DNA from 2 places in the Labrenzia sp. R5_0 genome. Region 1 is predicted to be linked to the other one. Evidence: predicted binding sites of a transcription regulator. Region 1 holds the regulator's gene; the other holds the start of a gene.

What was found. Region 1 encodes HrcA, which represses chaperone genes, less so after heat shock. Its sites were predicted from a motif close to GTTAGCACTCNCNNNNNGNGAGTGCTAAC; they were not measured.
Region 2: groES (co-chaperone GroES) is a predicted target of HrcA. The motif match lies at 3,743-3,771, and genes of this name have one in related genera.

What each region holds. Positions count from the first base shown of each region.
Region 1 covers NZ_JAGHRK010000004.1:115,993-127,388, forward strand. Annotated here, with positions in the region: gene hemW (radical SAM family heme chaperone HemW) at 1-332, opposite strand, end outside; gene rdgB (RdgB/HAM1 family non-canonical purine NTP pyrophosphatase) at 348-986, opposite strand; gene rph (ribonuclease PH) at 998-1,711, opposite strand; gene hrcA (heat-inducible transcriptional repressor HrcA) at 1,883-2,956, shown strand; gene moeB (molybdopterin-synthase adenylyltransferase MoeB) at 3,053-3,856, shown strand; gene secB (protein-export chaperone SecB) at 3,997-4,497, opposite strand; gene J7447_RS20430 (ActS/PrrB/RegB family redox-sensitive histidine kinase) at 4,696-6,102, shown strand; gene J7447_RS20435 (ActR/PrrA/RegA family redox response regulator transcription factor) at 6,118-6,675, shown strand; gene J7447_RS20440 (hypothetical protein) at 6,776-8,656, shown strand; gene J7447_RS20445 (cache domain-containing protein) at 8,833-10,521, shown strand; gene J7447_RS20450 (TetR/AcrR family transcriptional regulator) at 10,600-11,178, opposite strand; gene J7447_RS20455 (RidA family protein) at 11,348-11,396, shown strand, end outside.
Region 2 covers NZ_JAGHRK010000003.1:940,745-952,140, forward strand. Annotated here, with positions in the region: gene J7447_RS19730 (YceI family protein) at 1-322, opposite strand, end outside; gene J7447_RS19735 (isocitrate lyase/phosphoenolpyruvate mutase family protein) at 528-1,319, opposite strand; gene groL (chaperonin GroEL) at 1,660-3,300, opposite strand; gene groES (co-chaperone GroES) at 3,355-3,642, opposite strand; gene J7447_RS19750 (hypothetical protein) at 3,921-4,487, opposite strand; gene J7447_RS19755 (sigma-54 dependent transcriptional regulator) at 4,669-6,159, opposite strand; gene J7447_RS19760 (hypothetical protein) at 6,374-7,180, opposite strand; gene J7447_RS19765 (EAL domain-containing protein) at 7,557-9,119, shown strand; gene J7447_RS19770 (pitrilysin family protein) at 9,465-10,793, opposite strand; gene J7447_RS19775 (pitrilysin family protein) at 10,796-11,396, opposite strand, start outside.

The DNA.
Region 1 (11,396 bases):
AAGCGCTCGGCCTCGACCGACGAAGGATTGGCCTCCAGCGAGATTTCGACGTTCTCATCCATCGACCAGCGATCGGAAACCGCCTTCAGGATACGGTCCACCGTCGCCGGTTCCATGAGCGAAGGCGTGCCTCCACCCAGAAACACGGACTGAACCGTCCTGCCCTTCGTCAAATCGGCGAAATGAGAGAGTTCCCGTTCGAACGCGGCCGCGAAACGGGCCTGGTCGACCGGCTGGTGACGGACATGGGAGTTGAAGTCGCAATAAGGGCATTTGGCCGCGCAGAACGGCCAATGAATATAAATGCCGAAGCCTCCTTCGGCTGCCCCCACACCTGTCACGTCTTTTTATCCTTCCAGGCAGCCGGCAGAAAAGAGCTGGAATGCCCGCGCCCTGTGTGAAAGGGCGGATCCGTCCTTTGACCAGCCGTGTTTTTCTTCCGAGGTCATTTCGCCGAAGGTCCGCTCATGGCCATCCGGCTGGAAAACCGGGTCGTAGCCGAAGCCCTGCGTACCGCGCGGCGGCCAGACGATCTGTCCCTCGACCTCGCCGCGGAAGAACTCTTCGCTGCCGTCCGGCCAGGCCAGGCACAGCACGGCAACAAAAGATCCCCGGCGCTTGTCGTCCGTCGTTGCGCCCAGGGTCTGAAGCTTTTCCTCGATCGTGCGCATGGCCATCGCGAAGTCCTTGTCCGGACCTGCCCAGCGCGCTGAATAGATGCCCGGATCGCCGTTCAGTGCCGCAACGCAGAAGCCGCTGTCATCAGCCAGGGCCGGCAAGCGGGAAGCCTTGGCCGCCGCATGGGCCTTGATGGCTGCGTTTTCCTCGAACGTGACACCTGTCTCGTCCGGTTCCGGCAGGTCCAGCTCTCCGGCGGAGATCACTTCGAAGCCATAAGGCTGAAGCAGTTCGTTGATCTCGCGGATCTTGCCCTTGTTGTGGCTTGCGACAACCAGTTTGCCCGGTTCCAGCTTGCGATGGCTCATGGTTTGCGCCCTTAGAGAATGGCCATTTTCTGAAGATCGACCAGCTTGCCGATGCCCAGCTTGGCCAGGCCCATGAGCTTGCCGAATTCTTCTTCGGAGAACGGTGCACCCTCGGCCGTTCCCTGGATTTCGACGATGCCGCCGGACCCGGTCAGAACGAAGTTGGCGTCGGTCTCGGCAGTGCTGTCCTCGGCGTAGTCGAGGTCGAGCACCGGAGCACCTTCGTAGATGCCGCAGGAAATGGCGGCAATGTGATCCTTCAGGACCTCGCCGGAGACCATGTCACGGGCCTTCATCCACTCGATGCAGTCGCGCAGGGCAACCCAGGCGCCGGTGATGGACGCCGTGCGGGTGCCGCCATCGGCCTGGATGACGTCGCAGTCCACAGTGATCTGGTTTTCGCCGAGGGCTTCCAGATTGACGACGGCGCGCAGCGACCGGCCGATGAGACGCTGGATTTCCTGCGTCCGGCCGGATTGCTTGCCGGCACTGGCTTCGCGGCGCATGCGGTCGCCCGTGGCGCGCGGCAGCATGCCGTATTCAGCCGTCACCCAGCCGCGGTTCTGTCCGCGCAACCAGGGCGGAACCCGCTCTTCCAGGCTGGCGGTGCACAAAACGTGGGTGTCGCCGAACTTGACGAGGCAGGACCCCTCGGCATGTTTGGAGACCCCGCGCTCCAGTGTGACCGCACGGAGTTCATCGGCTGCGCGTTTGGACGGACGCATGCATATCCCTTTCGACTTTCGTTCCGGAAAAACCGCCGTTTCTCCAGTGTATTCGTTGGGGCCTTGTAGACCCCAACTTCCTTCGCCGTAAAGGCCTTGCGTTGTGATACTTCACGCAAGCCCCCTTTTGCGCCTATATCTTTTTGATGAAAGCCCGGTCGACCCCGGTGAGTGGTCACATTCGGAGAACAAGCCTTGAGCCTCAGCGACCTCGACAAGAGATCCCGTGAAATCTTCCGTTCGATCGTGGAAACCTATCTGGAGACCGGCGAACCCGTCGGGTCCCGGAACGTTTCGCGCAAGCTCGGCATTTCGCTGTCCCCTGCCTCAATCCGCAACGTGATGTCTGATCTGGAACATATGGGCCTGCTGCATTCGCCGCATACCAGCGCAGGCCGGCTGCCGACCGAAATCGGGCTTCGGTTCTTCGTTGATGCCCTTCTGGAAGTGGGCGACCTGACCCAGGACGAGCGCCGGGCGATCGATGCCCAGGTGCGGGCGTCGCAAAAGGCGAATTCGGCCGAGCAGGTGCTGACGGAAGCCAGTCAGATGCTGTCCGGCCTGTCCATGGGCGCCGGCGTTGTCTTGACCCACAAGTCGGACATGCGGCTGAAACATATCGAATTCGTGCGCATCGAACCGCTGAAGGCCCTGGCGATCCTCGTCAGTGAAGACGGGTCCGTCGAGAACCGCGTTGTCGATCTGCCGGGTGACCTGCCGTCCTCGGCTCTGGTGGAGGCCAGCAACTACCTGAATGCCCAGATCAAGGGCAGAACCCTGTCGGAAATCCGCTCCGAACTGGAAAAGGTCCGCGATGCGGACCAGGCCGAACTGGATCTCTTGAGCCAGAAGGTCATTGATGCGGGTCTTGCGGTCTGGGGCGGGGAAAGCGCCACCGATCCGGGCACGCTGATCGTGCGGGGCCGGTCCAATCTCCTGACCGATCTGGACGCCGTTGAGGATCTGGAGCGCATTCGCCTGCTGTTCGATGATCTTGAAAGCAAGAAGGATCTTATCCAGTTGCTGGGTCTTGCCGAACAGGGCGACGGGGTGCGCATTTTCATCGGCTCGGAGAACAACCTGTTCTCGCTGTCCGGATCCTCCCTGGTGGTGTCGCCCTACAGGGACAGCAACCAGCGTATCGTCGGTGTTCTCGGTGTCATCGGACCAACCCGGCTGAATTATGCAAGGGTGATCCCGATGGTCGACTACACCGCCCGGCTGGTCAGCCGGATACTCGGATAAACCTGCCGGAGACCGGATTTCCCGAGCGGGTACGGGCTTGACCTGCCGCCGCCGCCACCCCCATGTGTACCCGAGACCAGCCAGACAGGACCTGACATGCTTTCGCCCGCCGAACTGGAACGCTACGCCCGCCACATCGTGCTGCAGGAGATCGGTGGTGCCGGCCAGCAGAAGCTGAAAAATGCACGCGTGCTGGTGATCGGTGCCGGCGGCCTCGGCGCGCCGGTGCTGCAATATCTGGCAGCCGCCGGTGTCGGCACGCTGGGCGTTGCCGACGACGACACGGTGTCTCTTTCCAACCTGCAGCGGCAGGTGATCCACGATACCGACCAGCTGGGTGAGCCCAAGGTTGCCAGTGCGGCCGAAGCGATTGCGCGACTGAACCCCAATGTGAAGGTCGAGCCGCACCCCACCCGCCTTGCCGGCCACAATGCCATGCAGCTCGTTTCCCGTTACGACCTCGTGGTGGACGGGTCGGACAATTTCGACACCCGCTACCTGGTGTCCGATGCCTGTTTCTTTGCGCAAAAACCGCTGGTGACGGCCGCCGTTGGCCAGTTCGACGGCTCGTTGACCACCTTGAAGCCCTTTGAAACCGGCCCGGACGGCACGGCCAACCCGACCTACCGTTGCCTCTTCCCGCAAAAGCCGCGCGACGGCCTGCTGCCGACCTGCGCCCAGGCCGGCATTCTGGGTGCGCTGACGGGCATCATTGGCGCCATGCAGGCCATGGAAGTGCTGAAGGAGCTGACCGGAACGGGCGAGGGGCTGGTTGGACGGATGATCCTCTTCGACGCCAGAACCGTGCGCATGGAAACCATTCGCTACAAGCGTTCCGCGAAGAACCCCCTCAACGGCGACACTCCAAAAACCTGGGCGGAGCTGCTGGAGGAGGCGTGATACGAGATCGCCCTCCCGCAGGGAGTGAGAAACCTGCTGTTGGCCGCTTCCCTCACGTCTGACCGGACAGTCTTTCGGGCAAACAAAAACCCGCCCCGGTTGCCCGGGACGGGTTCCGTGAAACTGTGGTCTGACCGACCTTAGTTCGGCTTCTGCTCAGTCGCCTGCTGGGCAGCGGCCTGCTGGGCCATGTTCTGGCGGTAGAGCTGAGCGAAATCGATCGGGTCGAGCATCAGCGGCGGGAAACCGCCGTTGCGGGTCGCTTCGGAAAGGATGTTGCGGGCGAACGGGAAGATCATGCGCGGGCACTCGATCATCACGAACGGATGCATGTGCTCTTTCGGCACGCCGGTGATCTTGAACAGGCCTGCGTAGACCAGCTCGACGTTGAACATCACCATGTCCGGGCGTTCTGCCTTGGCGGTCAGGGTCAGGACGACTTCAAACTGGTCGTCACCGATCTGCTGGGCACCGACGTTGACGTTGATATCGAGCTTCGGCTGGTCGCCCTGTGCCAGGGAGCGCGGCGCATTCGGGTTTTCGAAAGACAGGTCCTTGATGTACTGGCCAAGGATGTGCATACCCGGCGCTGCTGCGCTCTCCGCCTGCGGCTGCGCGCCGCCGTCATTGGTGTCGGTCATCATCTCATTCCGTTGCGCGGTGCTGATCTGAAATGAAGAGCTATTAAATCCCTCCGGCTGGCCGCCGGCCCGCGTGATCCGGACAGCCGTGTTAGCGGGTGGCTACCACTTACGCCTTGTCGGCACAAGAGCCCCGGCCTTGCCAGCCGCCGGAATCCGCTTCAAAAGAGGGAAGTTGCCGTTCTCCAAGAAGTCCAGATGCACGAACAACCGACATCCAATATCACCCTGCCGCACCGGCGCCTGAAACTCGACACGCTGGTGCGCCTGCGCTGGCTTGCCGTGGGCGGCCAGTCCGCAGCGCTCCTGGTCGTGCATGTCGGTCTGGGCTATCCGACGCCGGCCGGACCTGCCTTTGCCATGGTGGCCCTGTCCGCTTGGCTCAACATCTTCCTGAAGATCCGCTGGCCCTCGGCCATGCGCCTGTCGGAACGCGCCGCAGCCCTGCAGCTTGCCTATGACATCCTGCAGATGAGCGGGCTTCTGTTCCTGACCGGCGGTCTGGGCAATCCATTCGCGTTCCTGCTGATGGCGCCGGTGATGGTGTCCGCGACAGGCCTGTCAGCCCGTTACACGGTGATCCTCGGTATTCTGGCCACGGTTTGCGCCAGCCTGGTTGCGGTTTTCCACCTGCCTCTGCCATGGCCGGTGGGCGACGATTTCTCGCTTCCGATCGTCTATTCCGTCGGCATCTGGACAGCACTCGTCTCCACGCTCGGTTTCATGGCGATCTATGCGTTCCGGGTGGCCGAAGAGGCCCGCCAGATGGCGGATGCGCTTGCGGCAACCGAACTCGTGCTTGCCCGTGAGCAGCATCTCAACGCGCTTGACGGACTGGCAACCGCGGCCGCGCATGAGCTCGGCACACCGCTTGCCACCATCTACCTGGTGGCCAAGGAACTGACGGACGAATTCGAGGCGAGCGACCCCAGGGCCGAGGACGTGGACCTGATCCGCTCACAGGCCGAGCGCTGCCGGTCCATCCTGCGTCAGCTCACGAGCCTGTCGAGCGAGGAGGACCGGACCTACCAGCGCATGCCGGTGTCGCAACTGCTGGAAGATGTGGTCGACCCGCACCGGGGCACGGGCGTTGCGATCCACTCCACCGGGTCCGGTACCGGCGCCGAGCCGGTGGGTACACGAAACGCGGCAATCCGTTACGGACTTGGCAACCTGCTGGAAAATGCCGTCGACTTCGCCAAGACCCGCGTCGATGTGTCCGCCAGTTGGGACGAAACGACACTCTCGATTTCCATCAAGGACGACGGTCCCGGTTTTTCGGTCGAAATTCTGGGCAAGATCGGCGACCCCTACGTTTCCGTGCGCGGCGGAAAGTCGCCGCAACGCGGCACCGGCGGAGGGCTTGGTCTTGGCATCTTCATTGCCAAAACCCTGCTGGAACGCACGGGTGCCAAGCTGCATCTGGAAAATTCGGCCCCACCCCAGACAGGGGCTCATATCCGCGTAAGCTGGCCGCGCAAGGTGTTTGAACAGGACGGCAGAGTGGACGAAACGGCTTTTTCACCCCATAACGGCAATAAAGCGCAAACAATGCATGCTGTGCCCGTGAATCCATCCGGGGTGCAGGAGAAGACGCAAGAATAAGACCGGTAGAGCCAAATGACGGACCAGACACCTGCCCTGAACAGTTCGGAGGACATGACCCTCCTGATCGTTGACGACGACAAGCCGTTTCAGCAGCGCCTCGCACGCGCCATGGAAAAACGCGGCTTTACGACGGAAACAGCCGACAGTGTTCAGGACGCAGCCGGCAAGATTGCCCAGAACGCCCCGGCCTTCGCCATTGTCGACATGCGGCTTGAAGACGGCAACGGTCTTGATGTCATCGAACAGCTTCGCCAGCGCCGTCCGGATGCCCGCGCCATCGTGCTGACCGGATACGGCAACATTGCCACTGCGGTCACGGCGGTCAAACTGGGGGCCATCGACTATCTCGCAAAGCCCGCCGATCCGGACGATATCGTTGCCGCCCTTGCGCGCAAGCCCGAAGACAAGGCGCAGCCGCCGGAAAATCCGATGTCGGCCGACCGAGTCCGCTGGGAGCATATCCAGCGGGTGTACGAGCTTTGCGACCGCAACGTTTCGGAGACCGCACGCCGGCTGAACATGCACCGCCGAACCCTGCAAAGGATCCTGGCAAAGCGCGCGCCGCGCTGAGAAAGCCGGGGCTTCCCGCCATTGCGGGCTTGCCCTTAGACTGCCACTTTGCCTAAGTATTCCCAAACGGTGATAACCTGCGCTCCCACGGAGATCGCTTATGCGGCTTGATGCTGCCCATGCTCTTGTTACCCCCGCGCTGAAATCCGGCCTGCTGGCCGCGTGCAGCGTGGTTCTTATGATGTCGGCTTTGCCTGCACAGGCTCAATCGGTTCCCGAAACCGTGCGCATCAACGTGGAACCGCCGCAACCCGGCATCCGGTCCATCACCGTGAACAAGAAATACCGGCCGATCATCAGCCGCGACGACAAGGGCGTGGTCATCGACACGATGGGCAGCGACAACAAGTTGCCGCCCTGTGACGTCAAGCTTGAGGTCACTCTGGAAAACAGCCGCGTCCTGCATCGGGATGCCAGCTTCTGCTCCGGCGGCACGCTTGTGGTCGACGTCTCGAACGACGGCAAGCCGGGCGCGGTCGCCCGCATCGTCGGCACAACTTCCGGAACGGCCGCCGGCCCGGTTTCCAATGCTCCGGCGGCAACACAGTCTTCCCAGCAGGATCGACCTGCCGAAGGACAGCAGACCGCTTCCAACTCCAACGGATCATCGACCCCATCCGTTGAGGAAATCAAACCGCCTGCCGAAGAGGGCGGGCTGAAGCCGCTCGACCAGGTCGATACCCCGATTTCCGCACCCGGCACCGAAACGGCCTCCCTGCCTGATGACATCGATACGGTAACCGGTGACGGTTATCCGGGTGCCGCCAATTCCGAACCGGTTCTGGTAAGCCCGAACGAGGCGCGCGAGTGGCTGGCCGAACCGGGTACGCAGCCCGGAACACCATCGCTGCTTCAGCACGCCGTAGCGCAAACCGACGACCGGGATTTCCGGGCCGATTGCACCACCCAGTCCGGGTTTGCCAAGATCACGTTCCAGCAGGCTCCCGCCGGGCTTCTGGAAGGCATGCCGCAGGCCGTGCGCATTTCCGCAGGCGAATTCGACAGCGTCTACAATGCTTTCGGTTCTTCCAGCGCCAATGAAGCCGGCACGTCGCTGCCCGAAGTCAACATTGAAATGACCGACCCGCTGTGGGAGGCCATGATCAAGCAGTCTGCCCTGTCGATCGCGGTCGAAGGCCTGCCTGCACACGAAGTTTCCCTGAAAGGCAGCGCCAACCCGGTGCGCCTGTTCGTTGCCACCTGCGCCCAGCCTCAGCAGATCGTTTCGGACGATGCCTACGGCAGCGGTGCGGAAGAAGCGAACTCGGATCTTTCCTGCTCCGAGGCCGGCCGGGTGCGGTCGGTCGAAGCCGTCCGGCCTGGTCAGATCGTGTTCCGCAACGCCAGCCGTCAGCCCATCGAGGTGAGCTGGGTGGATTACCGCGGTGGCGAGCGGCCCTACGCGCGCCTTGAGCCGGGGCAGATCCTGGAACAGCAGACCTATGTCTCCCACGCCTGGACCGTGCGCGGCTCCAGTGGCGAATGCCGGGGTATTTACGTCACCAAGACCCCGTACCGGGAAGTCGTGATCAACGGACCGGCGAACTTCGGCGCCCCCGGTAACAACGGCTTTGGTAACAACGGGTTCGGCAACAACGGCTTCGACAATAATGGCGGCACCTGGGGTGCCCCCAACGGTGGCGGTTTCGACGGTCAGCCCGGCAACGATTTCCCGTCCGGCCCTGTCCCCCCGGGATCCATCGAAGGCTCAAACCAGCCGAATTTCCAGCAACAGCAGACGGCTCGCGCCAATGTGGCCGACTACCTTTGCACCGCCGGCATAGATCTGAATGTCGTGTTCTCGCCGGACATGCAGTCCGCGACCGTTGCCGAAATGGGCTATGGCGCAGTCACCCTGCAGAGACAGGGCAGCGCCAACACGTTCTATTACGAATCCCAGGGGCATGTGCTGAAGGGCCAGGTTCAGAATGCCACCTGGTCCCGTCCCGGATTGCGGGATGTGTTCTGCGCCCGCAGATAAATTTCAGACACACCTGTAAAAAACGACAGGTTTAATACTTGGTAGAAATCCGGACTGTCTGACAGTTTTCGGAGCCTTAATCGTTTTAACGGCATAAATCTGCAGTCTTCTTAAGCATTTGGTCAATTATTGAGAGGAAATCTTGTCGGACAGAGTTCGATAGGAATCACTTAACCATGTCCTTCGCCCGTTGGCCCATTACCTGGAAGATCAGCCTCCCGATCGCAACCATCCTGCTGTTTACAGCCGCGATCTGCGTGGTGAGCCTCAACAGCCTCTATTCGGCGATGTTCGCCGAACGTCTCAAGAAGATCGAGGAAATTTCCGATAGCGCGGTTTCAATCGCCGCCTATTACCACGGCCTGGAAAAAAGCGGGCAGATGAGCCGCGAGGAAGCGCAGACCGCAGCCCGCGCCGCCATCGGTGCCATCCGGTTCGAAGGCGACAACTATGTCTTCGCCTATGACTACCAGGGCATGAACCTGATCCACCCGAACGCCAAGCTGGTCGGCACCAACATGATTGGTTTTTCCGACCAGACGGGTGTCAAGATCGTTGCCGAACTGATCAAGGATGCCAAGGCCGGCGGCGGATCGCTGCTTTACTACTGGCCGCGCGCGAACGGCGAGGTTCCGGTTGAAAAATACGGCTGGGGATCCGGCTTCGAGCCGTGGGGCTGGATGGTCGGCACGGGGGTTTATGTTGACGACCTCGACGAAGCCTACTGGAGTGCTGCCACCGCGATCATCGCCCTGGCCCTGGTCGGCGCCCTGATCGCCATCGGTATCGCTGTTGTTGCTGTTCGCAACACGGTCCGCCCGCTGCGGGCTCTGACCGGCAACATGAGCCTCCTGGCAGAAGGCAACACCAGCATCACGATCGACGGTACCGACCGCGGCGACGAGATCGGCCAGATGGCAAGCGCCATGGAAGTTTTCGTCCGCAACGAAGCTGCCCGGCGCGAGCTTGAAGAGCAGCAGAATTCCAGCCAGGAAGACGCTGCCCGCAAGGGAGCCGAAATCCAGCAGCTCAGCGGCGACTTCGATCGTCAGATCATGGAAATGCTAAACATCATCGACAGCTCCGTGCAGAACCTGCAGGCTGCTTCCGCCGACATGACCGGCGTCGCGGCACAGACCACGGAACAGAGTGGTCGCGTTTCCAACGCCTCCTCCCAGGCAGCCCACAACGTTGAAACCGTTGCGGCGGCGGCGGAAGAACTGTCGGCCTCGGTCAACGAAATCCGCCGGCAGGTGCAGTCTTCCAGCGAGATTGCGGCCCGCGCTGCCGGAGAAGCCCAGGCAACCAACCAGCGCATGCATGGCCTTTCCGAAAGCGCCAGCCGCATCGGCGAGGTCGTGAACCTTATCCAGGCGATCGCCGAGCAGACCAACCTCCTGGCGCTTAACGCGACCATCGAGGCGGCACGCGCAGGCGAAGCCGGCAGGGGATTTGCGGTCGTTGCGGCGGAAGTCAAGGAGCTGGCCACCCAGACTTCCAAGGCGACCGAGGAAATCTCCAGCCAGATCACGGCGATCCAGGATGAGACCGGTCATGCGGCCAGTGCCATCTCCTCGGTTACCGAGATCATCAACAACATGAACGAAATCGCCTCGTCCATTGCCTCTTCCGTGGAAGAGCAAGGCGTCGCGACGCAGGAGATCGCCAGCAACGCGACCGAAGCCTCGCGCAGCACGGTTGAAGTGACCACGAACATCGAGACCGTTGCAGCGGCTGCCGAAAACACCCGCGACACCGCGGAAAAGGTCGACAGCTCGGCCCAGCAGCTGAAGGAAAATGCTTCGATGCTGCGCAATCAGGTCGGCACCTTCCTGCAGGAAGTCCGCAAGCGCTCCGTGGCCTAAGGTCCGGACACCAGACGCAAAAAGCCCGCAGTCCCTCAAAGGCTGCGGGCTTTTTCGTGTCTGCTTCCAAGTGGTATGTCAGCCCGGCGGGGTCGTCAGAAGGCCTTCTCCAAGAACCTTGAAAGCGTCGATCACCTTCTTCAGGTCCGCTTGCGGGTCATCGCTTGCCGCAATCCAGAGCGCTGCATTGAAGGCAGCGCCGTTCAGAAGCCGCGCAGCGGCTTCCGCGTCGACGGGTTTTACCAGGCCTTCGGCGATCAGACGTTCAAGCGCACTGGTCGTTGTCTGCAGGCAAACATTCTGGCTCGGCCACTGTGACGGATCGCCAAGGACCGATGGTCCGTCCAGCAGCACGATACGCTGCACTTCCGGCTTCAGAGCCATCTCGATATAGGCGATGCCTTCTGCCATGAGCGACTCCCATTCGCTCCCGCCAAGCCGGCTGGCGGCTTCCTTGGCTTCGGCTGCAATTTCGCCATCGAGCTGATTGACCACCGCCTGCAGCAGGCCCTTCTTGTCTCCGAAATTGTGATAAAGCGCGCCGCGCGTCAGGCCGACAGAAGCGGTCAGGTCATCCATGGACGCAGCCGCGTAGCCCTGTTCGGCAAAGGCTTTTCGCCCTGCCGCTATCAGCTTTGCCCGCGTTTCCTCCATCATTTCGGCTCGTTTTCCAGGCGCCATCCTTACCTCGCAAATTCGCATACGTCGCGTATGCCAATTGACATACGGCGCGTATGTGAGTTATTCTCATACGCAGCGTATCTCAATAAGCGCTCCCCGTTAAGCCCGGTTTCACACCGAAGCGCCAACCCTGAAAGGACAGAACATGACCAAGAGCCAACCCGTTTTTCCGGAAGGTCGTCACGCCCTATATG
Region 2 (11,396 bases), on a different contig from region 1:
GCAGCATGTCGCGAAAGCCATCGGGTGGCGTTGCCGTCAGATGCAGGGATGCGACGTTTATGTCGACGCTCAGGCTGGCGTTGGCCGGATCAGCGGGATCGAGTTCCAGTGCGGCGTCAAAGTCAGCAAAGGACGCGCTGTAGTACGAAAAGCCGAGGTGATTTGCCCGGAAGACGAGCGTCGAATGGAATTTGTCGATCTTGTAACTGCCTGCCGGTAGAGCCGTCGCGGCGTCACCAGCATTTGCAGCAAGTGATGGCAACAGCACCGCTGCGACACCGCAAAGGGCGGACAGAAAACGAAGTCCCGGGGACAGTGGCATAGTGGTTCCTCTATTGACCGGAAGTTGGAAACAGCGGTGTGTTCAGGCCGATTTCAGGTGCAGCCGTGGCTGATTTTCCTGTGGCCATAGCCAGTGGTCTTGCCGATCGGCCATCAGGCAATCAAAAGATACCGACCAGTTGGTATGTTGTCAATCTTGCGGCCCTGATCTGTCGCCGGGCGAAGAGGGTGTTGGGCTTTGGCATCTAACAAAGCCTTGACCAGGCGGGAGCAGCATCAAGGTTGGTAAAATCTCCCGCGGCGATGGTTTGACCCAGTATATTGATCGCATTGAGAGCCGCGCGGGTAAATGATCCGCCAAGACTGATCCGCCGCACGCCAGCGTCTGCGAGCTGGTCGAAGGACAGGCCCGTTGCGCCTTGCCCGATGACATGGTTGACCGGAACAGGTACCGATGCGCAGACCGTCCGTATGGCTTCAAGATCAGGTAGGCCCGGGGCGTAGACGACGTCTGCCCCTGCTTCGGCAAAAGCGGACAGACGGCGAAGAACCTCATCGAGGTCATAGGCTCTCTTGCTGAGACCATCGGCGCGAGCCGTCAGGACGATCCCGGATTTCCGGGCCTCCAAGACAGCGGCGTCAACGCGCTCGAGAGCTTCGGAATATGGTCTTATACGACCGGGATTGGACGTGTCGCGATCTTCTATCGAGATGCCGGCAAGCCCGGCTTTCGCGGCACGTGCGACCGTCTCCGCGACACCTTCCGGTGTGTCTGCAAAACAGTCTTCGCCGTCCAGCGTGACGGGAAGGCCAGTTGCACGGGACAATGCCGATGCGTGGTCGATCGCTTCCTGCCTGGAAATTTGCCGGGAACTATCGCGCCGGCCTGTCGTGAAGGCATATCCCGACGACGTGGTGGCCAGAGCCTTGAAGCCGCAGTGCGCCAACAGCTTGGCGGATACGACATCCCACGGGTTGGGCACGATAAAGCACCCGGTCTCGTGCAGTTCTCGAAAGACATTGGCTAGGCTGGACATTTGAAGGATGCGCGAAGAGGAGGGCTATCTTGGACCGATATGAAAACACAGAGGTAGCAAGAAGGGCAAGTGCGCTGCTTGGTTGAGCTGCTGTTCAATTTTCTGAAAACCACCGCCGCCTCCCGTGCCGCAAGGTGGCACAAGCGCGAGATGATGGGTGGCCAAGAAAAAGGGCAGTCCGAAGACCGCCCTTTCTGTAAAGCTTGTGAGCTTTGGGCTTCTTGGAAGCACGTGCCGCCCCCCGTGCCGCGAGGCGGCACAAGCATGAGATGATGGGCGGCCAAGAAAAAGGGCGGTCCGAAGACCGCCCTTTCTGCAAAGCTTGTGAGCTTTGGGCTTCTTAGAAGCCCATGCCGCCCATGCCGCCCATGTCGCCGCCCGGCATTGCCGGAGCGTCTTTCTTCGGCAGTTCAGCAACCATGGCTTCGGTGGTGATCAGCAGACCAGCGACGGAAGCTGCGTCCTGCAGAGCAGTACGGACAACCTTGGTCGGGTCGATGATGCCAGCTTCGATCATGTTGACGAACTGTTCGGTCTGAGCGTTGAAGCCGAAGGACGGGTCGTCGTTTTCCTGGATCTTGCCAACAACGATGGAGCCTTCGACACCAGCGTTTTCAGCGATCTGACGGATCGGAGCTTCCAGAGCGCGCAGGACGATCTTGATACCAGCTGCGATGTCGGCGTTGTCGGAGGCCAGGCCTTCGACTGCCTTCTTGGCGCGCAGCAGAGCGGTACCGCCACCCGGGACGATGCCTTCTTCAACGGCAGCGCGGGTTGCGTTCAGAGCGTCGTCGACGCGGTCTTTTTTCTCTTTCACTTCGATTTCGGTCGCACCGCCAACGCGGATAACGGCAACGCCGCCTGCGAGCTTTGCAAGACGCTCCTGGAGCTTCTCACGGTCGTAATCGGAAGTGGTTTCTTCGATCTGAGCCTTGATCTGGGAAACGCGGCCGTTGATGTCGTCCTTGGAGCCAGCACCGTCAACGATGGTGGTGTTTTCCTTGGTGATGGACACCTTCTCGGCGGTGCCGAGCATGTCGAGGGTCACGTTTTCCAGCTTGATGCCGAGATCTTCGGAGATAACGGTGCCGCCGGTCAGGATCGCGATGTCTTCCAGCATGGCCTTGCGGCGGTCGCCGAAGCCCGGAGCCTTGACAGCAGCAATCTTCAGGCCGCCACGCAGCTTGTTGACGACGAGGGTAGCAAGTGCTTCGCCTTCAACGTCTTCAGCAATGATCAGCAGCGGACGGGAAGACTGAACAACAGCTTCCAGGATCGGCAGCATGGCCTGCAGGTTGGAAAGCTTCTTCTCGTGCAGCAGGATGTACGGCTTTTCCAGGTCAGCCATCATCTTGTCAGCATTGGTGACGAAGTAAGGAGACAGGTAGCCGCGGTCGAACTGCATGCCTTCAACGACTTCGAGTTCGGTTTCGAGGGACTTTGCTTCCTCGACGGTGATCACGCCTTCGTTGCCGACTTTCTGCATGGCTTCGGCAATGTCCTTGCCGACCTGCTCGTCGCCGTTAGCGGAGATCGTGCCGACCTGTGCAACTTCACCAGAGGTGGTGATGGTCTTGGAAGCAGCGGTCAGAGCCTTGACGGCTTCAGCAGCAGCAAGATCAACGCCGCGCTTCAGGTCCATCGGGTTCATGCCGGCTGCAACAGCCTTGGCACCTTCCTTGACGATGGCCTGAGCCAGAACGGTCGCGGTGGTGGTGCCGTCGCCAGCGATGTCGTTGGTCTTGGAAGCCACTTCGCGCACCATCTGGGCGCCCATGTTTTCGAACTTGTCTTCCAGTTCGATTTCCTTGGCAACAGACACACCGTCCTTGGTGATGCGCGGTGCGCCGAAAGCCTTGTCGAGAACGACGTTACGGCCTTTCGGGCCGAGGGTCACCTTGACGGCGTTTGCGAGGGTGTCGACACCACGCAGCATGCGCTCACGTGCGTCGGAGGAGAATTTTACTTCTTTAGCAGACATGTGATCGTCTCACTTTTTTGGAACAGGTTGAAATCAGAAGCGGTTCGCGGCTGGTTACGCGATCACGCCCATGATGTCGGATTCCTTCATGATCAGGAGGTCTTCACCGTCGATCTTGACTTCGGTGCCGGACCACTTGCCGAACAGAACGCGGTCACCAGCCTTGACGTCGAGCGGAACGATCTCGCCGTTGTCCTTGCGGGCGCCGGTGCCGATGGCGATGATTTCGCCTTCCTGCGGCTTTTCCTTAGCGGTGTCCGGAATGATGATGCCGCCAGCAGTCTTTGCTTCAGAATCTACGCGGCGAACGACGACACGGTCGTGCAGTGGACGAAATGCCATAACACTGTTTCCTCTCATGAGCGCGCCCCACGCAATAGGCAGCGCGCGAGACATGAACATTGGGTTGCGTTGCACGGAAGGAAATTGCCTCCCGTCACCAATTAGCACTCCTTAACAGCGAGTGCTAACAGCGCCATGGATTTATGTAGCTGTGCTCAGCTTGTCAATGCTTTGTGACGAGAATTTAATCGCAATCGGTCGCGTTGCGCCTATGGGGTAGTCAACAGACCGGGGAGGCGGAATTATGGCGTCGCTGTTACGGTGTCAGCGAGCCCGGCTCAATTCGCGCCGGAAACGCTGAAAGGCAGTGTAAAGGCGCTCGTTTTGCCACCGATTTCGTCGGTGAAGCTCGTTTCCAGCTGGTAGTCGCCGACCGGCAGGCCGCTGAACTGAAACGTGAGGGCCGCGGAAAGTTCACGCTGCTTGGACCGGCCGCTGCCGGAAAAGGTCGCGAAGTTCTCCTGTTCGGCCAGAACCTGGCCGGATTTGGTCAGCAATTTGTAGTCCGCGGTCAGCTCATAGGCATAACCGCCTTCGGTTTCCTGAAAGCCGTAACCGACCGGTTCCGCGTAGACAGACAGCGCTTCACCATCGGCAAACGTTGCATCAGCGCGCGGCGTATACTCGCCATATCCGGTGCTCGGGCTGGAAGCGAAGGTTGCGGCCGTGAACGAAAGACCGGCGGCCGTCCATGCCTGGTCATAGGCGGCAAGTGCGTTCTGGAAAGCTTCAGGAGGGCTGGCGGGGGATTGGGCCTGCGCGGACAGCTGTCCAGCAGACAGTCCGGTTGCAATCAGAACAGCAGACACCGTCTGCCGAAAAGCACATTTTCCCACCAGCATCATCTATATCCCCGCACGCCTTTAAATCTTGTCGTTTTCAGCGATTTTGCCGATATAAACCGACTTGTCCGATTAAACAAGGCAATGTGTGCGGCGCGGTAAACGCCGGATTTAGCTGTGCTCTACTCGTTATCCGCGAAAGTAGAAAACCCGATTGCGGTTAACGTGTCGCCTGTCCGGGCATTTACATGCTGCGGGCTGTCCAGGACTGGCGCTTTCGGTAGATAGTGGAAGGGCTGATCTCAAGGGCTGCTGCCGCCATGGCGATGTTGCCGTCAAAGGCATCAAGAGCGTCTTCGATGATACGCCGCTCCTGGGCCCAAAGCGGCTCGATGGTTCCGAACGGCCGGCTTGGCGGCGCCACGCGCGATCGCTCGCGGGACAGGTCGATCAAGGTGCCCGGCCGGCTGCTCTGGTCACGAATGATCAGCGGCAGCATGTCGTAGGTGACCGCGGCACCGTCATTCATGACAACGATCTGCCGGATGGTGTTCTCAAGCTGGCGGACGTTGCCCGGCCAGGGATAGGAAATGATCCGCGCTTCCGCGTCCGCATCAAATCCTCTGAAACCGCGCCGTTCTTCCGCCGAATAGCGTTCAAGGAAGGTTTCGGCGAGCGGCAGGATATCGTCACGGCGCTCTCTGAGAGGCGGCATGTGGATCGGCAGCACGTGCAGCCGGTAGTAAAGGTCTTCGCGGAAGCGGCCGGCGGATATTTCCTGAACCGGGTTCCGGTTTGTGGCGCAGATGATGCGCGCGTCCACCTTGCGGGTATGTGTGTCGCCGAGGCGCTGGAACGTCCCTGTCTGCAGGAAGCGCAACAGCTTGCTCTGCAGGAGAAGGTCCATCTCGCCGATCTCGTCCAGGAACAGCGTGCCGCCATCGGCCTGTTCGGCCGCGCCCGCACGGTTGTCTGCAGCTCCGGTAAAGGCGCCGCGCACGTATCCGAAGATCTCGCTTTCAATGAGGTCTCGCGGAATGGCCGCGCAGTTCAAGGTGACGAAACGGTTGGACCGGCGCTCGGATAATTCGTGAACCGCAGCAGCGCACAGTTCCTTGCCCGTTCCGGACTCTCCGGTAATGAAGACCGGAGCCTGCGACGGCGCCATGCGACCGATCTGGTCGTGGATGTCGCGCATCTGGGCGGAGGTGCCCACCAGGCGGTTCGTTCCGGAGCTTTCGGTTCTGATGTGTGCCGCGCGAAGCGGAGGTGCGGATAGCTCCGGCATTGAAACGACAGGCTGGACACTCTGCGGTGCTGCGGGAGCAACCGGTTGAACGGGCCTTCTTTGTTTCAGCTGGAAGGAAATCTTGGACGCAAGCGCATCGAGCGAGAAGGGCTTGGTCAGGAAATCATGGGCTCCGGCGCGCATTGCACTGACGGCCCGCGAGACAGACCCCTTGGCCGATACCGCGATGATGACTGCCTTGGGACAGCGGACCGCATAGGCTTCCAGGGCTTCGTCGCCACCGATGGTTTCCAGATCAATGATCAGAATGTCGGTGGTCTTGTCTGCAAGGTCCTGCAGGCAGGACGAGGATTCCGTGTACAGGATGGGGTCCGTACAGGCATGAGACAGCTTGGCGCAGACCGCAGAGGTGCGGGCAGCCTCGGAGGCCGTTGCGTCAAGTACGCGTACTATAACAGGCAGCTCTTTGCCCTCATTACTCCCCATTGCTGGGTAACTCCCATCGCTGGATACGGGTCATTCGAATATCGAAAGATTCGTCAATTTGATAATTCTCCGAACAGGGTAAACAAAGCGTTGTCAGATGACGCAAATTGCAGGCGATCTTCGCTTTCGGCACAGAAAAGGGCCGAAGTGAGCAAAATATTCCAGCTCAGGCGGTGTGTGGTGGATATGTCGAAGACCGGTCAGACCTGAGAAATCAAAGGCCGGCCGAAAGGTATCCTGCCAGGAAACTGGCAAGGCAGAGGGCGAACACCAGCCAAAGGTCAACGGGATGTGCCAATGCGCGTTGCAGCTTTCGCAAGACTTCCGGAAGGCCGGTTTTACCCGGTGCATTGGTTCCGGTGCGCACGGCGCGCGCCGGCGGCCGGAAGGCATCATGCTCGTCCACGGTTCCCGACACCCCACCTGTTTCGAGGTGCGGATGAGCCATCGTTTCCGGCGCGAAGTGTTTACCGGCCAATTCCCCGTCTGGCACGTCTTTGGCGGCAAGGTCTGCTGCACAATCCGGCAACGACCCGGCGTGCGCCGGTTGAAACTCCGGCGCGTAGCTGCCTTTGGGAATGGTGATGCGCACCGGGTCGTTTGCACCGGACCCGGCATAGTACTTCTCTAGCCTGCGCCGCAGCCGGGCGGCCTCGACACGTACGATAGGGTCCGTCACCGGATTGAAGTCTTCCGGCCGCCCGAGCGCTTCGACCGCGATCGTATAGCCTTTGATCTTTTCCTGTTGTCTGTTCAACGTGGCATGCACGACAAACCCCAGGAAGGCGCGCAGTTGGGGCGCGGACTGGAATTCGGAGCTTTTCAGGGTGTTGATGAGCGCGGCCTTGATCTGCTCGTCGCAGGGAAGCTGCTCCTGCACTGTGTTCGGGGCCGCCGCTTCACCTGACTTGAGAGAAGTTGAGGCCTCGGGTGCGGGGCGGTCCTTGGCAGGCTGGTCTATCTTCGCATCCGGCGCATTGTCGCGCGGTGCCCGATATGTCGTTTGTTCGGCTGCATGCATATCAGCCCCCTGCTAGACCTGTTGACTGATCCGCCGTGAAGTAGCTTCCCTTACGTAAATTTAGACGAAGTACTACCGAATGCAACGGTCAAAAAGTCATGGGGACGTCATTGCCCGGTGCGTCCAGCGGGTGAGTGGGAGACTTGTGGTTGTGAGCTGTTTGAGACACTGTGAACGCTGCGTGAGGAGCGAAAAACGCCGAAATACCGTGACGCATCAACCATAGTCGGGGACAAGTCACGGATTCCATACCGCAAGGCGGTTGTAGATTCGGCCACGCATGGTTCTTAAGGCATGATTAACCAGTAACTTTTGATTCGCGTTGGAACTTTCGAATACCATGGGGCGGACAGGGACCATATTCGTAGCAATTTGCATGGCCGTGATCGCGCTGTCGTCTGCGACAGTTCTGGTCTTCCAGTTCGGACGGCCGTTCGGCGAAGCTGTTTCCCTGTCGCTTGCGCTCATGTGCACCATGATCCTGATCCACCTGCTGATCGGTCGTGCACGCGACCGCGGCGCGGTGAGTGAGGCGGTCGACCGTCTTGAAGAGCGCATGGCGGATCTGGACGAGGATGTCGGCAATCTCGAAGGCAGGCTCACGGGCATGGAACACACCATGCCGCGCCGTACCCGCGCCGAAATCGACCCTCTGTTTGCTGAAGTTGAAGTTCTGGGCACCTTGGTCAAGCAGATGGCCGAGGCCATGTCCGACCTTGAAGCGAGGGTCGAGGACCAGCAGGCCATCGCACCGCCGCCGCAGATGCCAAGCTTGCCACGTTATCAGCAGCCGCAGGAGACCTACCAGGAAGAACGCCGGTCCACCTATCAGGCGCCGCAGAACTGGCCTCCGGTTCAGCAGCCTGCGCAGGCCCCGCAGCGCCAGCAGCACGCCCCGGCGTCCTTTTCTCATGAAGCGGACAACGGCATGCAGGAGCCCTATGCGCCAGCGGCTGCACCGCGCCGGGACATGAACGATTTCGATCGACGCTATGGTGTGCACGCGCCGCGTCTCGAGGATAAGCTGGGTCATGTTCCGGTCAAGGAACAGCCGAACCACCAGCAGCAGGATTACGCATTCGAACTGCCGAATGAACCCGACCAGCGCCTTGCCGCACGTACCGCGATGCCGGCCGAAAAGCCGAAGCCGAACATGGCCATGCGTGAACTGATCACGTCGGCACTCAATGCCAACAGGGTGGAGCTCCACCTGCAGCCGATCGTGACACTGCCGCAGCGCCAGGTGAAATACTATGAAGCCTTCACTCGACTGCGTGATAACGGTGGCAACCTGATCGAAGCATCGGCTTTTATTCCGGAAGCGGTTCTCTCGGGCCAGATAGCCCGGATCGACAATCTGCTGCTGTTCCGCTCCATCCAGGTCGTGCGCCGCCTGACCTCGCGCAATCGCAATGCCATCCTGTTCTGCAATATCTCGTCGCAGTCGCTGGTTGACGAAACTTTCTTCCCCGGCTTCCTGGAATTCGTGAAGGCGAACCAGGATCTGGCCGATGTACTTGTGTTCGAATTCTCCCAGGACGATGTCGCCCAGATGGGCGGGATGGAGCTGGAAAGCCTGAGTTCGCTGTTCGAAGCCGGGTTCCGCTTCTCCGTCGACCAGATCGCGGACATGAAGATGGACTTCAACTCTCTGGCGGGCCGGGGTTTCAAATACGGCAAGCTGCACGCCGACTATCTCATCGGGCGCCGCGAAGCCAAACACGGCCACATCCATCCGTCCGATTTCGGCGACCTGCTTCATCGCTATGGCATGCAGCTGATCACTGATCATGTGGAAACGGAATCCCAGGTGCTGGAGTTGCTCGACTACGACGTCAGGCTTGCTCAGGGCAACCTGTTCTCGCCGCCGCGCCCGGTGCGTGCGGAAGTGCTGCAGGGCGCACCTGCACCTGGCCCGAGGCGGTCTGCAGCCGGTTAATCCGCGCAAGGCGCTTCCGCGTTCCCGAAACGATAACCTGCTTCGACATTTCAGCCGCTGCAAACCGACGAAGCAGCCATGACAGTGGTCTGCCGCCATATGGCAAAAGCAGGCGGCTTACGGTTTTTTTCCGCTCGGCCTTATTCGAGTGCCGACCTGGAGCGCCCTGTGTCACTCCGGACAAGCGGATCGCAATGCCTGTCTCGAATGCACGTTTACTTCCTTGAAGGCTGTTCCCAGGCTCGAGCAGTGATGATCGCACTTCAGTCTGGCAGGCAAAATCAAAAACGCCCCGGTTTGAGCCGGGGCGTTTGTCATTGAGGCAGTGTCGTTGGTGGTTTGGGGCTACCCCTGTTTCGGGCCGACGGTCACCACTGTCGGAGCCTTGTCGGCCAGCAGGCGTTTGGCCACCCGTTTGACGTCGTCCAGTGAAATAGCCTCGATCTCGCTGTTGCGGCGGTCGAAATAATCGATCCCGAGTTCCGCATTCTGCAGAGCGACCAACTGCCGGGCAATCTTGCCGGAACTGTCGAAGCGCAGAGGGTAAGAGCCGGTCAGATACTGTTTGGCAGACTGTAATTCGTCTTCGCTCGGTCCGGTTTCGGCCATGCGACTGATCTGTTCCAACATGATCTTCACAGTCTCGTCCGCCCGGTCCGCCTTGGTCGCGGCATTGGCGATCAGAAGACCCGTGTGTGCGTAAGGAGAAAGAGATGTGCCGGCGCCATAGGAAAGTCCGCGCTTTTCCCGCACTTCTTCATACATCCAGGAGGTGAAGGTGCCGCCACCCAGAATGTGGTTCATCACAAACGCGGCCTGATAGTCGGGATCGTCACGTGTCAGCCCGGGAAGGCCGAGCAGGATCGTGGTTTGCGGTACCGCCAGCTGCTGGTTTACTCCGGTTCCGAATTCCGGTTCGAAATCGGCAATCTGCACCAGCTGACCTTCCTCCTGCAGAGGTGCAAAGACCTTGTCGAGAATTCCGGCGAGGGTTTCAGCATCGATCGCACCGACGACACCGATGATCAGCCCCTTGCGGGCGAGAAGCTTGCCCTTCTGGTTTGCAAGGTCATCCGCGTTCAGGCCGGCCAGTGTTTCGGCAGTGCCAAGCGTTGGCCGGGCGTAGGGGTGATCACCGAACATGGCTTCGGCAAGGGCTCTTCCGGCAATCGCATCCGGATCGCTTTCGTTGCGTCTCGCCCTTTGCGACAGCTGGGCCTTCATCCGCTCCACCGGGGCTTCGTCGAAGCGCGGCTCGTTCACGGCGAGGGCCAGAAGGTCACTGGCCTCGTCAAGGGTCGGCGTCAGGGTCCGCAAGCTGCCGTAGAACCGGTCCTTGCCGGTGCTGAAGTTGATGCTGATGGCAAGTTCTTCCAGCTTGGCCTGGAAGGTCTCGGAATCCATTTCACCCGCGCCTTCGTCCAGAGTCGCGGCAAGCAGGCGCGTCAGGCCTTCCTTTCCGACAGGGTCCTGCGCGGAGCCGCCGTCGAAGGAAAAATCGAGCGCAATGATAGGCACGGTATGGTCTTCTACCAGCCAGGCAGTGATGCCTTTGGGGCTGGTGACTTCCTGGATCTCGACGGCCTGCGCCAGCCTCATCAGGCCAAGCAGGGCGACAAGCGACAAAGCGAGTGCGGAGACCGGACCGCGCAGGGAGAAGAGGGTGTGTGCCATGATCAGGACTTGTCCTTCGTCTGGGGCGCATCGGATTGGGCGGCATCCGGCACGACGGGCGGTTCCATGCGCAACTCTCCGACCACGGGGAGGCCGGCGAGATAGGTGCGGGCCGCATCCAGGACATCTTCAGGGGTGACAGCCTGCACCTGCGAAGGCCAGGTCTGGACGTTTTCGATCGTTTGCCCAGTTGTCAGGGCACCGCCGAAAAGGCGTGCCAGGCCGGATTGGCTGTCCTGGGCGTAGATCGCGCTGGCGACCATGCTGTTTCGGGCGCGTTCGACTTCTTCTTCCGTAACGCCGGTCTCGAGCAGTTTCTGAAGTTCGGTTGCTATCAGCCGCTCCATGTCTTCCAGCGTGTAGCCGGGGCGCGGCACGGCGTAGAGACCGAAGCGGCCGTTATCAAGGGCGCTGCCCTGATAATAGGCGCCGGCGCTGAGGGCCGCTTCCTGGTCGAGAACCAGTGCCTTGTGCAGGCGGCTGGAGGGCCCTTCGCCCAGAATGTACGACAGTATGTCCAGCGCCTCGGGCGTGCGGCCTTCCCCGGTGGTCTGGCTCGGCACGATCCATATTTGCGACAGGGACTCCTGGCGCACCCGCGGA